One region of the Limnohabitans sp. TEGF002 genome, then DNA from elsewhere that is predicted to be linked to it. Evidence: predicted binding sites of a transcription regulator. Region 1 holds the regulator's gene; each other region holds the start of a gene.
What was found. The regulator FNR, encoded in region 1, switches genes on or off when oxygen is low (the NO sensors DNR and NnrR bind a similar motif). The targets are predictions, from matches to a motif close to TTGATNNNNATCAA.
Positions count from the first base shown of each region.

Region 2: the regulator FNR is predicted to act here: its motif matches at 1,536-1,549, upstream of ACZ5SR_RS06015 (MBL fold metallo-hydrolase RNA specificity domain-containing protein).
Region 3: the regulator FNR is predicted to act here: its motif matches at 1,646-1,659, upstream of ACZ5SR_RS01510 (DUF2189 domain-containing protein).
Region 4: the regulator FNR is predicted to act here: its motif matches at 1,761-1,774, upstream of ACZ5SR_RS01370 (universal stress protein).

Region 1 covers NZ_AP029224.1:1,889,243-1,892,498, forward strand. The annotation lists gene hemN (oxygen-independent coproporphyrinogen III oxidase) at 1-906, opposite strand, end outside; gene fnr (fumarate/nitrate reduction transcriptional regulator Fnr) at 1,114-1,836, shown strand; gene ACZ5SR_RS09345 (hypothetical protein) at 1,874-2,110, opposite strand; gene ACZ5SR_RS09350 (nitrogen fixation protein FixH) at 2,128-2,412, opposite strand; gene ccoG (cytochrome c oxidase accessory protein CcoG) at 2,439-3,256, opposite strand, start outside.
Region 2 covers NZ_AP029224.1:1,195,685-1,198,940, forward strand. The annotation lists gene ACZ5SR_RS06010 (cyanophycin metabolism-associated DUF1854 family protein) at 1-129, shown strand, start outside; gene ACZ5SR_RS06015 (MBL fold metallo-hydrolase RNA specificity domain-containing protein) at 136-1,500, opposite strand; gene dnaJ (molecular chaperone DnaJ) at 1,658-2,800, opposite strand; gene dnaK (molecular chaperone DnaK) at 2,903-3,256, opposite strand, start outside.
Region 3 covers NZ_AP029224.1:293,869-297,124, forward strand. The annotation lists gene minC (septum site-determining protein MinC) at 1-233, opposite strand, end outside; gene ACZ5SR_RS01505 (DUF2788 domain-containing protein) at 518-727, opposite strand; gene ACZ5SR_RS01510 (DUF2189 domain-containing protein) at 727-1,611, opposite strand; gene ACZ5SR_RS01515 (Spy/CpxP family protein refolding chaperone) at 1,737-2,222, opposite strand; gene ACZ5SR_RS01520 (YgaP family membrane protein) at 2,309-2,503, opposite strand; gene ACZ5SR_RS01525 (heavy-metal-associated domain-containing protein) at 2,527-2,724, opposite strand; gene ACZ5SR_RS01530 (heavy metal translocating P-type ATPase) at 2,801-3,256, shown strand, end outside.
Region 4 covers NZ_AP029224.1:262,533-265,788, forward strand. The annotation lists gene ACZ5SR_RS01360 (LysR family transcriptional regulator) at 1-837, shown strand, start outside; gene ACZ5SR_RS01365 (metallophosphoesterase) at 834-1,715, shown strand; gene ACZ5SR_RS01370 (universal stress protein) at 1,836-2,258, shown strand; gene ACZ5SR_RS01375 (TetR/AcrR family transcriptional regulator) at 2,269-2,892, opposite strand; gene ACZ5SR_RS01380 (alkaline phosphatase D family protein) at 2,997-3,256, opposite strand, start outside.

The sequences.
Region 1 (3,256 bases):
CACAGCCAGAGCGTCATCGGGCAAAGCGAAGTGGTCCATGCCGATGTAGACATAGCCCGCATCGGTCAGCGCGTCGAGCGAGCGCGAGAGCATCGCCACCTTGGGGGCACCTGCTGGCAGCGCTTGCGCGTGAATGCGACGTTGCGGTTTAAAACGTTCGGGCAAGTGCGCATAGGCATACAGCGCAATGCGGTCAGGACGCAGACTTTTCACCTGCTCCAGCGTGCGGTCAAAAGACTCGGGCGTTTGCAGGGGCAAGCCGTAAATCAAATCGACATTGACCGATTCAAAACCGAGTCGGCGGGACGCCTCGACCAAGGCAAACACCTGGTCTGCAGGCTGGATGCGGTGCACGGCTTTTTGCACCGCAGGGTCAAAGTCCTGAACGCCAAAACTCAGGCGGTTGAAACCCAACTCGGCCAGAAACGCCAGCCGTTGCTCATTCACGGTGCGGGGATCCACTTCGACCGAATATTCACCACCCGGCACGAATTGGAAGTGCTCACGCAGCATGGCCATGAGTTGGCCTAACTCCTCGTCGCTCATGAAGGTGGGTGTGCCGCCGCCCAGATGCAATTGACTGACCGACTGGCCGCGCCCCAAATGGCGGGTGTGCAACTCGACCTCTTTGCGAAGGTAACGCAAATATTCCGTAGTCCGCTCTTTGTGTTTGGTGATGATTTTGTTGCAGGCGCAGTAATAGCAAAGCGATTCGCAAAACGGAATGTGCACATACAGCGACAGCGGTACTTGCTTGCCCACCGGGCCCGATTGGCGCTGTTTCAAGGCTTGCACGTAATCGGCCTCTCCAAAGGCTTCGACAAAGCGATCGGCTGTGGGGTAAGAGGTGTAGCGCGGGCCGGGCACGTCAAAGCGAGCCAGCAATTGCGGTGAGATGACGGACATGTGTCTGCCCCTTAATTCGAATGTAAACAGAACAAGGCCTCACTTTGCCTGCTTGCATCTGCTCATGTGTTGACTCAGGTCAAACCCTTTACCGGTTTTCGGGGATTTCTGGCAAGGACCGGGTATACCCTCAAATTCAGCGCTTGATTCGGTATAAGCTCAAGTCTTGATCCAAGGCAAATCCATTGCTCAACCAAGAGATAAACCATGAATCCCCAAGCCATCAAAGTCGCCTGCTCCAACTGCAATTTGCGCGAATTGTGCATGCCCATGGGCCTGAGCGACCATGACCTCAACCGCCTCGATGACCTCGTGGCCGTGCGCCGCAAAATCAAACGTGGCGACACCCTGTTCACTAACGGTGAAAAGTTCACGTCGCTCTACGCCATCCGCACCGGCTTCTTCAAAACCTGTCTGGCCACCGAAGACGGGCGCGATCAGGTCACGGGCTTTCAAATGGCGGGCGAGATCATTGGGCTGGACGGCATCGTGAACGACCAGCACAGCTGCGATGCGGTGGCACTCGAAGACGCCGAAGTCTGTGTCATGCCCTTTGACCGAATCGAAGAAATCTCGCGCGAAGTCACCGCTTTGCAGCACCACGTGCACAAGATCATGAGCCGAGAGATCGTGCGCGAGCATGGCGTGATGTTGCTTTTGGGCAGCATGCGGGCCGAAGAACGACTGGCCGCTTTTTTGCTGAATCTGGTGCAACGTTTGCACGCCCGAGGTTTCTCACAGTCCGAGCTGGTGCTGCGCATGACGCGCGAAGAAATTGGCAGCTACCTGGGCCTGAAGCTCGAAACCGTGAGCCGTACGTTTTCGAAGTTTGTGGAAGACGGCACCGTGGAAGTCAAGCAGCGCCACGTGCGCATTCTGGACACCGAGGGACTGCAGCGGCTGGTGAACAACACCTCACATTGCCACTGAGCCCTAGGCTCAAGCACTGAACAGGTGGTTCGGTGTCTTAACGGTTCACTTCAGCCGAGGACAGACCCAGCAGCGCAGTCAATGCGCTGGACACGATGGCCAAGGCCCAAAACGCAAAAAAGGCCAGCGTGTAAATTGCTTGCCTGGACAGGTCCAGGTCTTGCCCGAACCAATGCAGGTCGTGCGGATCCACAAACGCGAAGACCAAAACTTCCAGCAGTCCCGCCACCAAAAAAGCAGGCCAGGTGATCCACATCCAGCGTTGAGCGAGCATGGTGTCTCCTTTCGGAATCAGGGTTTGGTGGGTTCAGCAGCAGGCGCTTGCAGCGCAGCAGGCAACTCGCCCGTGGCCACATGGTTGCGTCCTTGCATGGCGGGGACATGGGTGATGCCCTGGCGCTCTTGCATGGCGGTGCGTGGCGTGACGTTGAGCACCGGATCGGGGTTGGTCGCGGCAATGTAGAACGTGATGAAACCAGCCACCACCACCACGGCGGGGCCACCAATGACCATCCACACCAATCCAAAACGCCACCAGGGTTGCCCCTCTTTGCTCACATTCAGAACCTTGTTCATGGCTGTCTTTCAAAAATAGGGGTCACTCAACGAGGGACCAGAAACACGGTTTTTTCGCTCAGCTGACCGACCGATTGGCCATCTGTCGATCGGGACTCGATGTGGAAATGGATCGGGTGCGAACCTGCGGGCGCTGCGTCGTAGGGCACTTGCAATCGCACGGACACCCATCGAGACTCGGTGGCCCCCACCTCCACCATCGGCTCAGTGGCCAGGGCCAGGCCCGGCAGACCCTCGACTTGCAACTGGAAAGTCAAGTTCTGCTCTGCCGCATTCATGATTTGCAAGCGGTACACGTTTTCAATTTTGCCGCCCACCACAATGCGGGCCATGGTGGCGCGGTCGCGCACGATGTCCACCTTGAACGGGTCTCGGTTCCACAAGGACACGCCAACACCAATGATGATGGCCCACAGCACAGTGGTGTAGACCAACACGCGAGGTCGGAAAATGCGCCGCAGCGTTTGCGCCCAGGCCCAGCCCTTGTCCATGGCGTTTTGCGTGGAGAACTTGATCAAGCCCCGCTCGTAGCCCACCTTGTCCATCACAGTGTCACACACGTCCACACAGGCGCCACAGCCAATGCATTCGTACTGCAAACCTTTGCGGATGTCGATGCCCGTGGGGCAGACCTGCACACACAAGGTGCAGTCCACACACGCGCCCAGCCCCAGGGCTTTGGGGTCTGCTTTTTTGGAGCGGGCACCGCGCGGCTCACCCCGCGCTTCGTCGTAGGTGACGATCAAAGTGTCCTTGTCGAACATGGCGCTCTGAAAACGCGCATAGGGGCACATGTATTTGCATACCTGCTCGCGCATGAAGCCTGCATTGCCGTAGGTGGCAA
Region 2 (3,256 bases), 690 kb from region 1:
GAAGAAGACATCCGGCGTTTGACGGGCACAGTGCTGCTGATCAACGACGCCAATGGGGTGCAGTTCATGATCCGTGACTTGGCGGCCATGGACAAACATTCGCGCAAGCTGCTCGACCGTTTTCTCTGAGTGATTTCAAAGGGGCCAGACTGAACCCTGCTCGGGCACCAGGGCGCGCCATTTGATCTCGTGCTCGATGCGCTGGCGCAGCATGTCGGACGCTTCTCGCTCACCGTGCACCACATACACCTGCCCAGGAGCGCTGGGCATTTTGTGCAGCCAACTCAGCAGCTGGTTGGCGTCGGCATGGGCCGAGGCCGATTCAATTTGTGCCACTTCTGCCCGCACCGCCACATCCTGCGCATGGATGCGGATGGTGTTGCGGCCACTGGCCAAGGCTGCCCCGCGTGTGCCTGGTGCCTGATAACCCGTCAAGATGATCATGTTGCGGTGGTCGCCCGCGTATTGCGCCAGGTGGTGCAGCACACGTCCACCCGTGGCCATGCCGCTGGCCGCCAAGATCACCATGGGGCCATGCCGGTGCAACAGTGATTTGGACTGCTCCGGTGTTTCGAGCATGGTGGCCACATGGTCCATGTTGCGAACTTCCTGTGCGTTCAGGCGGTGTTCCCCGGGGTGGCGCTCAAACAGAGCGGTGGTGTGGATCGCCATCGGGCTGTCCAGAAAAATCGGCAGGCCTTTGGGAATCTCTCCTGCAGCCTTGAGCTGCGCAATGGTGTGCAGCACAGCCTGCGCCCGCCCCACGGCAAACACCGGCACCACGGCAACGCCGCCGCGCGCAGCCAATTTTTTCAGGAGCGGCCCGAGTTCCTCAAACAACTTTTCCTTGGGGTGTTGACGGTCGCCATAAGTGGATTCGATCAAGACCGTGTCGGCCTGTGGCGGCGGCTCGGGTGGGTTCATGAGCGGGTCATCGGGGCGACCCAAATCGCCAGAAAAGAGGATGCGTCGCCCAGCCACATCAAGCAGCAAACTGGCCGCACCCAGAATGTGCCCTGCAGGCTGAAAACGGGCCTTCCAGCCGCGAATCGGCTCAAACCACTGACCTTGATGCTCTGCGTGCAATTGTTTGAGGCTCTGAATGGCCTCTTGCTTGGTGTACAGCGGCAGTGCCGGAGCATGTTTGGAAAAGCCGTGTCGGTTTGCAAAAAACGCATCTTCTTCCTGGATGTGCCCGCTGTCGGGTAGCAAGATGCTGGCCAGATCACAGGTGGCCGAAGTGGCGTGCACCCGGCCTCGAAAACCGTTTTTGACCAGCAAAGGCAAGTACCCGCTGTGGTCTAGGTGCGCATGCGTCAGCACCACGGCATCGATGTGCGCGGGGTTGGCAGGCAGTGGATTCCAGTTGCGCAGGCGCAGTTGTTTGTAACCCTGAAACAAGCCGCAATCGACCAGCAAACGTTTCTGGTTGTGTTCGAGCAGGTATTTGGAGCCGGTGACGGTGTCGGCTCCTCCGAGGAAGGTGATGGTGGCGCTCATGCGTGAGATGCTGCGCCGAAAACCAAGCCTCCAGATTGATCAGAGTCAAACAACCACCAAAGTGGAAGAGGAGCTGCGGCGGGTGACGATTTTTGCGTACCCGCCATGAGGAACCCACCGCAGCTCCTCTCGCACGGCCAAGCGGGTTAAAGCAGATTCAAGCCCCGAAGAAGCCTTTGAGCTTGTCGGTCCAGCTCTCTCCACTGGGCTGGTGTTTGCCACCGCCTTTGGAGAGCGACTCCTCAAACTCCTTGAGCAACTTTTTCTGGTGCTCGGTGAGCTTGACCGGCGTTTCCACCGTGATGTGGCAATACAGGTCGCCCGGGTAGCTGCCTCGCACGCCCTTGATGCCCTTGCCACGCAAGCGGAACTGCTTGCCGGTTTGGGTGCCTTCGGGGATGTCGATGGCCGCTTTGCCGCCCAGCGTGGGCACTTCGATCTCGCCACCCAATGCCGCTTTGGAAAAGCTGATTGGCACTGCGCAATGCAAGTCGTCACCATCGCGCTCAAAGATGTCGTGCTTTTTCAGGCGGATCTCGATGAACAAGTCGCCCGGTGGCCCGCCATTGGTACCCGGCTCGCCATTGCCCGCGCTGCGAATGCGCATGCCGTCGTCGATGCCGGCTGGAATTTTGACTTCCAGTGTTTTTTGTTTCTTGACCTTGCCTTGCCCGTGGCAAGTGCCGCAAGGGTCGGGGATGATCTTGCCCGTGCCTCGGCAGTGCGGGCAGGTTTGCTGCACGCTGAAAAAGCCTTGGCGCATTTGCACTTGGCCTTGGCCGTGGCAAGTGCCGCAGGCTTTGGCGCTGGTGCCCGGTTTGGCCCCGGAGCCGTGGCAGGTGTCGCATTCGTCCCAGCTGGGGATACGCAGCTGCGAGTCCTTGCCGTTGGCCGCTTCTTCGAGCGAGATTTCCATCGCATAGCTCAGGTCAGCGCCACGGAAGACTTGGCGTCCACCGCCACGACCGCCACGTCCCTGGCCGCCAAAAATGTCGCCGAAGATGTCGCCAAACGCATCACCAAAGCCACCAAAGCCCTCGGCACCGCCGCGCATATTCGGGTCAACCCCGGCATGGCCGTGCTGGTCGTAAGCCGCGCGTTTTTGTGCGTCCGACAGCATTTCGTAGGCCTCTTTGACCTCCTTGAATTTGCCCTCGGCTTCTTTCGCTTTGGCGTCTTCACCCTGGTTGCGGTCAGGGTGGTACTTCATCGCCAGTTTGCGATAAGCCTTTTTGATGTCCTCGTCCGAGGCGTTTTTGGCAACGCCCAGCACTTCGTAAAAATCTCGTTTTGTCGCCATGGGGCAAATCCAACCGTTAGAACAAGAACGCCGCGAAGGCGATTCAGGCATCTGAATCAGCTTGCGCGGCGGGACTGCGGCCAGGCCGCAGAGAGTGGGGTGTTAGCCCTTTTTGACTTCCTTGACTTCAGCGTCCACCACATTGTCGTCTTGTGGCTTGGCTTCTGCACCGCCGGCGGCAGCACCCGCAGCGGCTTGCTGCGCTTGCATGTCGGCATAGACCTTTTCGCCCAGCTTTTGGCTGGCGGTCATCAGGGCTTCGGTTTTGGCTTCGATGGCGTCTTTGTCTTCGCCCTTCAAAACTTCTTCCAATTCCTTGGCGGCAGCTTCGATGGCTTCTTTTTCTGCCGCTTCGATTTTGTCGCCGTGCTCGGTCAGGCTCTTTTTCACGCTGTGCACAGCCGCTTCACCAGCGTTGCGCGCTTGCACCAGTTCCAGCTTTTTCTTGTCTTCGTC
Region 3 (3,256 bases), 1.6 Mb from region 1:
ACAGCCAACAGCGCTTGCAAATCGAGCGTCTGATCGGATTCAAGACCCAATGCGCTCACATCCACCACCACAGGGTCTTGGTCAAAAAAGCCAGGGGTTTCAGCCATCTGTTGCTTCAATGCAGCAGAGACAGCTTCAATGTCTGTGGTCTTGAGTAACAAAGCCAACAAAGACAAATCGGCGCTTTTGATGTCGTAACAGGGTTGAGAAGGGTCTTCTGAAACGATCGCCATGGTGCAGTCTGGGATGGAAAGATGCAAATCTTAACAGCGCACCTCTTTCTTGTTATCTCTCTATAGTTTTATATCTTTAAATAGTCGTAGTAGTAAGGATAAGCTTGTTCTGTGTACAAGTGTCTTTTCTTGAGCATTGACAAAGACTTATCGTGGTTTCAAGGGTGTGTGTGAGTGTGATTTTTTGCTGTCACGACAAAATGAACAACTTGACCAAGATAGACCAAGCTGTTGATAACCATGCGGTTTCGTGTTTTTTATCCACAGGTTTATCCCGGTCGGTTTTATCGATCGATCAACCATTGAATGATCCCTTTGGCGACGAAACCCAGCATGCCAAAAGCCAGACCTAAAAAGATCACGAAGGTGCCAAATTTACCGGCCTTCGACTCCCAAGCCAGCTGCAAGACGATGAACAGCATGTAGAGCATGAAAGCGGCCACACCAATGGTCAGGCCAAACCAGGCAAACTGTTCTTCTGTGAAATTCCACATCACACAGACTCCTGAGGGGGCATGCGCTCAGGCACATCACGGGTGTCCACCAGATCGCGGTAAGCATGCCAAGACGCATGACCCAGCATGGGCACGATCACGATCAGGCCGATGAACAAGCTCAAAATGCCCATCATGCTCAGGCCCATGATCAAAAACGCCCACAAGACCATGGGCATGGGGTGGGTCAGAACCACCTTCCAGCTGGTCAACACCGCCTGCAGGGTGTTGAGTTGGCGGTCTAAAAGCAAAGGCATGGCCACCACGCTGGAAGCAAAAACCGGCGCAGCCATCAGGCCGCCTAACATCAGCCACAGCTCAAACAGGTAATGGTCTGGGCTGAGCACCACATGGCGAATGAAATCCATGGGGGTGTGGATCGGCACCGGGGCCAACAAAGTGATCAAGGCCGATGAGGTCATCACCCAGCCTGTGCCTGCCAAGCCCAATAACAAACCAAAACGCACCAGGCACCAGTAACTCACGGGTTCGTTGTTCTGCAGTGTTTGCCATTGCGTCCAGGTTTTGAACAAAAGCCGCAAGTTCACGGCCTCATTTCTTTCGATGGCGCGGCTCATGGCGTACAAGCTGGAGGCCAAAACGGGTGCCACGACCAAAAAGCCCGACACCGCACTGGCCAGCAACCAGAACCGATCGTGTGCCAGCCAAGTGATCAAGCCGCCAACCAGGGCCATGACCAGGCCATGCGCCAAGCTAAGCCAAGGTGAATGACAGATGTCTTTCAATCCCAAATAAAGCCAAAACAAAGGTTGCTTGCCATCGATGCGCAAAACGCCAGGCAAATTCAAACGCCCACGTTTTGTTGGTGCAGGATCGGGAAGCGGATTGGGGGATGGGTGGGAAGGAGGGGAAGCTTGGGTCATGCCATCGAGCTTACCTGCAGGGAAATTTGTGAATTTGACCTGCATCAAATGGCAAAAGGCTGACCAGCAGCCTTTTGGATTCAATCAAACCGGTGAAAACCCGGTTGGGTGTGACCTACAGAAGCTCAATGATGCCCGTGACCGCCTGAATGTTTCATGGCGTGCATGCCTGAGTGTTTCATCATGCGTGTTGTTTCCTGGTCAAACACTTGTTTTTGGTCTGCATTCAGCGTGGCATAAAAAGCTTTCGTAGCATTGGTACGTTGTTGTAGGTGCGCATCGCGTTGGGCTTTCATGGCCTGCATTTGGTCCAAGCGCTCGGGTGTGGTCATTTTTTCGAAGCTTGCACGCTCGGGCTGCGCCGTGCGGGCAGGGTGTTGCATCGATTGGGTGAAACTGTTCCACGCAGGTTCTTGAGTGGCTTGCAAGTTCAGTTTGGACTTGAGTTCGGTCAAATGTTGGGTGTGACGTTCAGCTTTGTGCTCGCGCATTTTCTCCATGCGGCCAACACGGGTGGAGTCGGTGGGGGCTGTGGTGTTTTGGGCCAAAGCCAGACCGGTCAGACCGGCCATCAAGGCCGTGGCGATCAAAGTGGTGCGAATCGATTTCATGAAAACATCCTTAGGTTGATGGGATGCCTGCAGTGTGATCCGCCCATGTATCTGGGCTGTGCCCGGATGCTGCTGATTTGTAAAGATCAGGTATTTTTATTCTTGCAGGTGTTGATGCCCAGCAAGCTGTAAGGCGGGCACCAACCCACCAAACCGGTGGCCAAAGGCACCAGGCCCAGCCAGCCCCAAACGCCCACAGTGCTTGTGGCCGCCAATGCGATCAAGACGAGGCCACCCACAATGCGGATGATGCGTTCGATGTTGCCAATGTTTTGGGTCATGTGAAACTCCTGGGTTGAAAAATTCAAAAGGTGACGCGGTAACCTTCATCGGCAATGGCTTGTGCCAAAGCTTCGCGGGGTTTTTCAGAATCCACTTGCACGCTGTTGTGTGTGCGGTCGATCACAACTTTGGCCTGTGCATCCAAAGACAATAAAGCCTTGGTGACTGCTTTTTCGCAGTGGCCACACGTCATGCCCTCAACGGTGAAAATTTGGTTCATGATGCATCCTCTTCAATCAACTGAACACGACCCGTTTGGGTCTGGTCTGAGCATAGACCATCAAGGACTTCATGCCATGACACAGATCAATAACGAACTTCCCATCACCTACGACATCGGTATCGGCGGCATGACGTGCGCTTCGTGCGTGGCGCGGGTTGAAAAAGCGCTGAAAAAAATGCCCGGTGTGCTCAGCGCCACGGTCAACCTGGCCACCGAATCGGCCCGCATCGAAGTCGCGTCAAATGACGTGACCGATGCACGCCTGCGCCGCGCTGTGCGCGATGCAGGCTATGAACCCCGCACACCCGAAGCACAAGCCGATGCAGGCCGTGAATCACCCTGGGCAGGGTTCATGCCGGTGGGTGTGGGCCTGTTGTTGACCACGCCTTTGGTTTTGCCCATGCTGGCCGACTTGTGGGGCCAGCATTGGATGCTGCCCGCGTGGGTGCAATTTGCACTGGCCACGCCTGTGCAGTTTGTGTTGGGCGCACGTTTTTACAAAGCCGGTTGGCACGCCCTGAAGGCGCTC
Region 4 (3,256 bases), 1.5 Mb from region 1:
ACCTTGGGCGATGAGCTGGTGCGCCGCCACGGCCACGGCATGGCGCCCACACCCCGGGCGCTGGCCCTGTGGCCCAGCGTGCGCGAGGCCCTGCGCCAATTGCAAGCGGCCATCGTGCCCAGCACTTTTGAGCCCCAGCAGGCCAACAGCACTTTTGTGCTGGCCATGGCCGACGCCACCGCCGCCGAACTCATGGGCGGGCTGGCCCGCGAACTGGAGCTGCAGGCCCCGGGTGTGTCCTTGCGTGTGCTGCCCCTGACCACGCGCGACCCGCGCAAATTGCTGAGCGAAGACAGCGCAGACATCGCGCTGGGGTACTTTCCGGCGGTGCTGGCCGACCTGACGGCACGCGCCCAGTCGGGCGAAGCCATTCCTTTTGAACACCAGCGCCTGTATTCGGGCGAGTACGTGTGCGTGATGCGCAAGGGCCACCCGCTGGCCAAGCGGCCCATCAGCTTGCAGGCCTATTGCGCGGCACGGCACTTGTTGGTCAGCTTTTCCGGGCGGGCCTACGGCTTTGTGGATGAAGCGCTGGCCGCCATCGGGCAGCAAAGGCGCATTGTGCTCACGGTGAACCAGTTCTTCACGGCGGGGCGGGTGGTGGTGAACTCCGACTTGCTCACAGTGTTGCCGCGCCACTTTGTGCCCACCACCGGCATGGCCCATGAACTGGTGCTGCACGACCTGCCCTTTGAAGTACCGCCTGTGCAAGTGCATGCCATTTGGCACCGCAAACGCCAACAAGACAGCCCGCACCAATGGCTGCGCGCCCAACTGCAGCAAGTGGCACGGCAGGCATTTGACAACCCCGTGCCAACCCGCGACATCCCGACATGAAGATCCAACTCCTTTCCGACCTGCACCTGGAGTCCAACCCCGACTTCATGCCCACCCCGGCTCCGGGTGCTGATGTGCTGGTGCTCGCGGGCGACATTGGGTCTTACCAAGCAGGCTCGGCGCTTGCCAGCTCAGGCGACGGCGACTTTGGCTTGGCGCGGTTTTCGCCGCTGCACGGCTGGCCCACACCCGTGCTGTTTGTGCCCGGCAACCACGAGTACGACAGACTGGACTTTGACGCGGCACATGCCCGGCTGCGCCAAACATGCGAGCGGCTGGGCATCACCTGGCTGGAGCGCGAGGTGCTGCAACTGGGCGGCGTGCGCTTTGTGGGCACCACGCTGTGGACCGACTTTGACGCGCTGGGGCCGCTGGCAGGGCAACCCATCCCCGACCCACTGACCGACAAAATTCCGGCCCACTTCAGCCACCCCAACAGCCAATTCACGCGCCAACTCAAGGCCCGCGACAAAGCCTTTCGCGCCGCCAACTATTACCTGCGCAAAACCCTGACCACGCGCCAAAGTGAACCCTGGCTGGCCGAGGGCCTGCGCGAGCAAGCCCTGCAATGCCAGGACTGGCTGAGCACTGCATTGAGCGTGCCTTTTTCGGGTCCGACCGTGGTGGTCACGCACTTTGCGCCCAGCTTGGCCAGCGCTGACCCGCGCTATGGCCATGTGCCAGGCACGGCGGGTTTTTGCAACGCGCTCGACCACTTGCTGCCCCACGCCCAGTTGTGGCTTCATGGCCATTTGCATTGCCCAAGTGACTACACCCAAAACGGCTGCCGCGTGGTGGCCAACCCACTGGGTTATGCACGCAAAAACGAACAACTGATGTTCAAGCCGCAATGCGTGCTGGAGGTGCGGGGCACATGAGTTCACACGGCCCCGACGTGAAGGCACACGCCACCCTCTGATTTCATGACATAGGTCAAGCCCTCACGGCCCTGCAAGGCCTAGAGTGAAGACTTGTTTGATCCCCAACAGGAGAGCCTCATGAAAATCTTATTGGCCGTTGATGGCAGTGAATACACCAAAAAAATGCTGGCCTACTTGAGCACGCACGACGAACTCTTCAGCACGAACAACAGCTACACCTTGATGACGGTGAGCCCCCAGCTGCCCCCACGCGCACGTGCTGCCGTGGGCAAAGACATGGTCGAGGCCTACCACCGCGACGAAGCCGAAAAAGTGCTCAGCCCGGTCACCAAGTTTTTGCTACGCCACGGCATCGACGCCAAGACCGTGTCCAAAGTGGGCCATGCGGGTGAGACCATCTCTAAAACCGCCGACAGCGGCAAATTTGACTTGGTGGTGATGGGCTCCCACGGCCACGGCACCTTGGGCAATCTGGTCATGGGCTCGGTCGCCACCCAGGTGCTGGCGCACTGCAAAGTGCCCGTGCTGCTGGTGCGCTGAAGCTGCGTCTTTAGCGGGCGCTCAGCCCGTCAAAACAAGTGCTCATCACCAGATCGAGGATTTGTTCGTCGGTGTGCTGTTCGCCCATCTTGAGGAACTCCAGAACCGGGTCGCAAGCCCGAGCAAACAAGGTGTAGAGCACGGCCACAGCAGGCAATGCCTTGTTGATTTGACCTTGCGCCTGTGCCTCTTCGATCCAGCCGCCCAAGGCATCGCTGACCTCCATCAAGCCATCCATATAGTCCTTGCTGGCCATCAAGGTGGCACGCAGACTGGAGTTCTGACTGGGCAAGGAGGGCATCAGGCCCTGCAGCTTGAGGGTCATGGTCCAGCGGGTCACCGCCTTGAGTTTGTCGATGGCCGCTTTTTCGGCCGACAAAGACTGGATGTGTTCTTGCGCCTTACGCATGGCAGTGACCATGGCGGCGCAGGCCAACTCTTCCTTGCTGGTGAAATGTTTGTACAAGCTCGCCTTGGCAATGCCCACCTCGGCGGCCACCTCATCCACCGTCATCGCGTCAAAGCCTTTTTCGGCCAGCAACCGGTTGACCGACTGGATGATGGCGGTCTCACGGGCTGCCAGCATCTGGATCTTGAAGGACTTTTTCGGCGGTGTGTGGGCTTCGGTATTCATGGCCAGATTCTAGCCTCGCAGGCCAAAAAAAGACCGCTTAGTCACATCAGAACCCTTACAACTTAAAGTGTGAAAGCCCCGTTGGCCGGCCATGAACAACGGCATCAGGCTTTTTGCACGCCTGGCACACCCGACCGAATGACCCACTGCCCCTGCGATCGGAAGACGCCGTTGGCCTGCGCCGGATTGGGGGTGGTCCTGAAGTCTGCGGTGACACGATCAGGGCGCACATCCAGCAGGGTGAACCCACGCTCGTCCGAGCGGGCGTGCAAGATGTCCGGATTGTTGTCGCGGATTTGGGCCAACAATTTCTCTCCCAGTCCGCGTGATGTGACCGATGTGGTCACAATTTCGCCGGCCACCA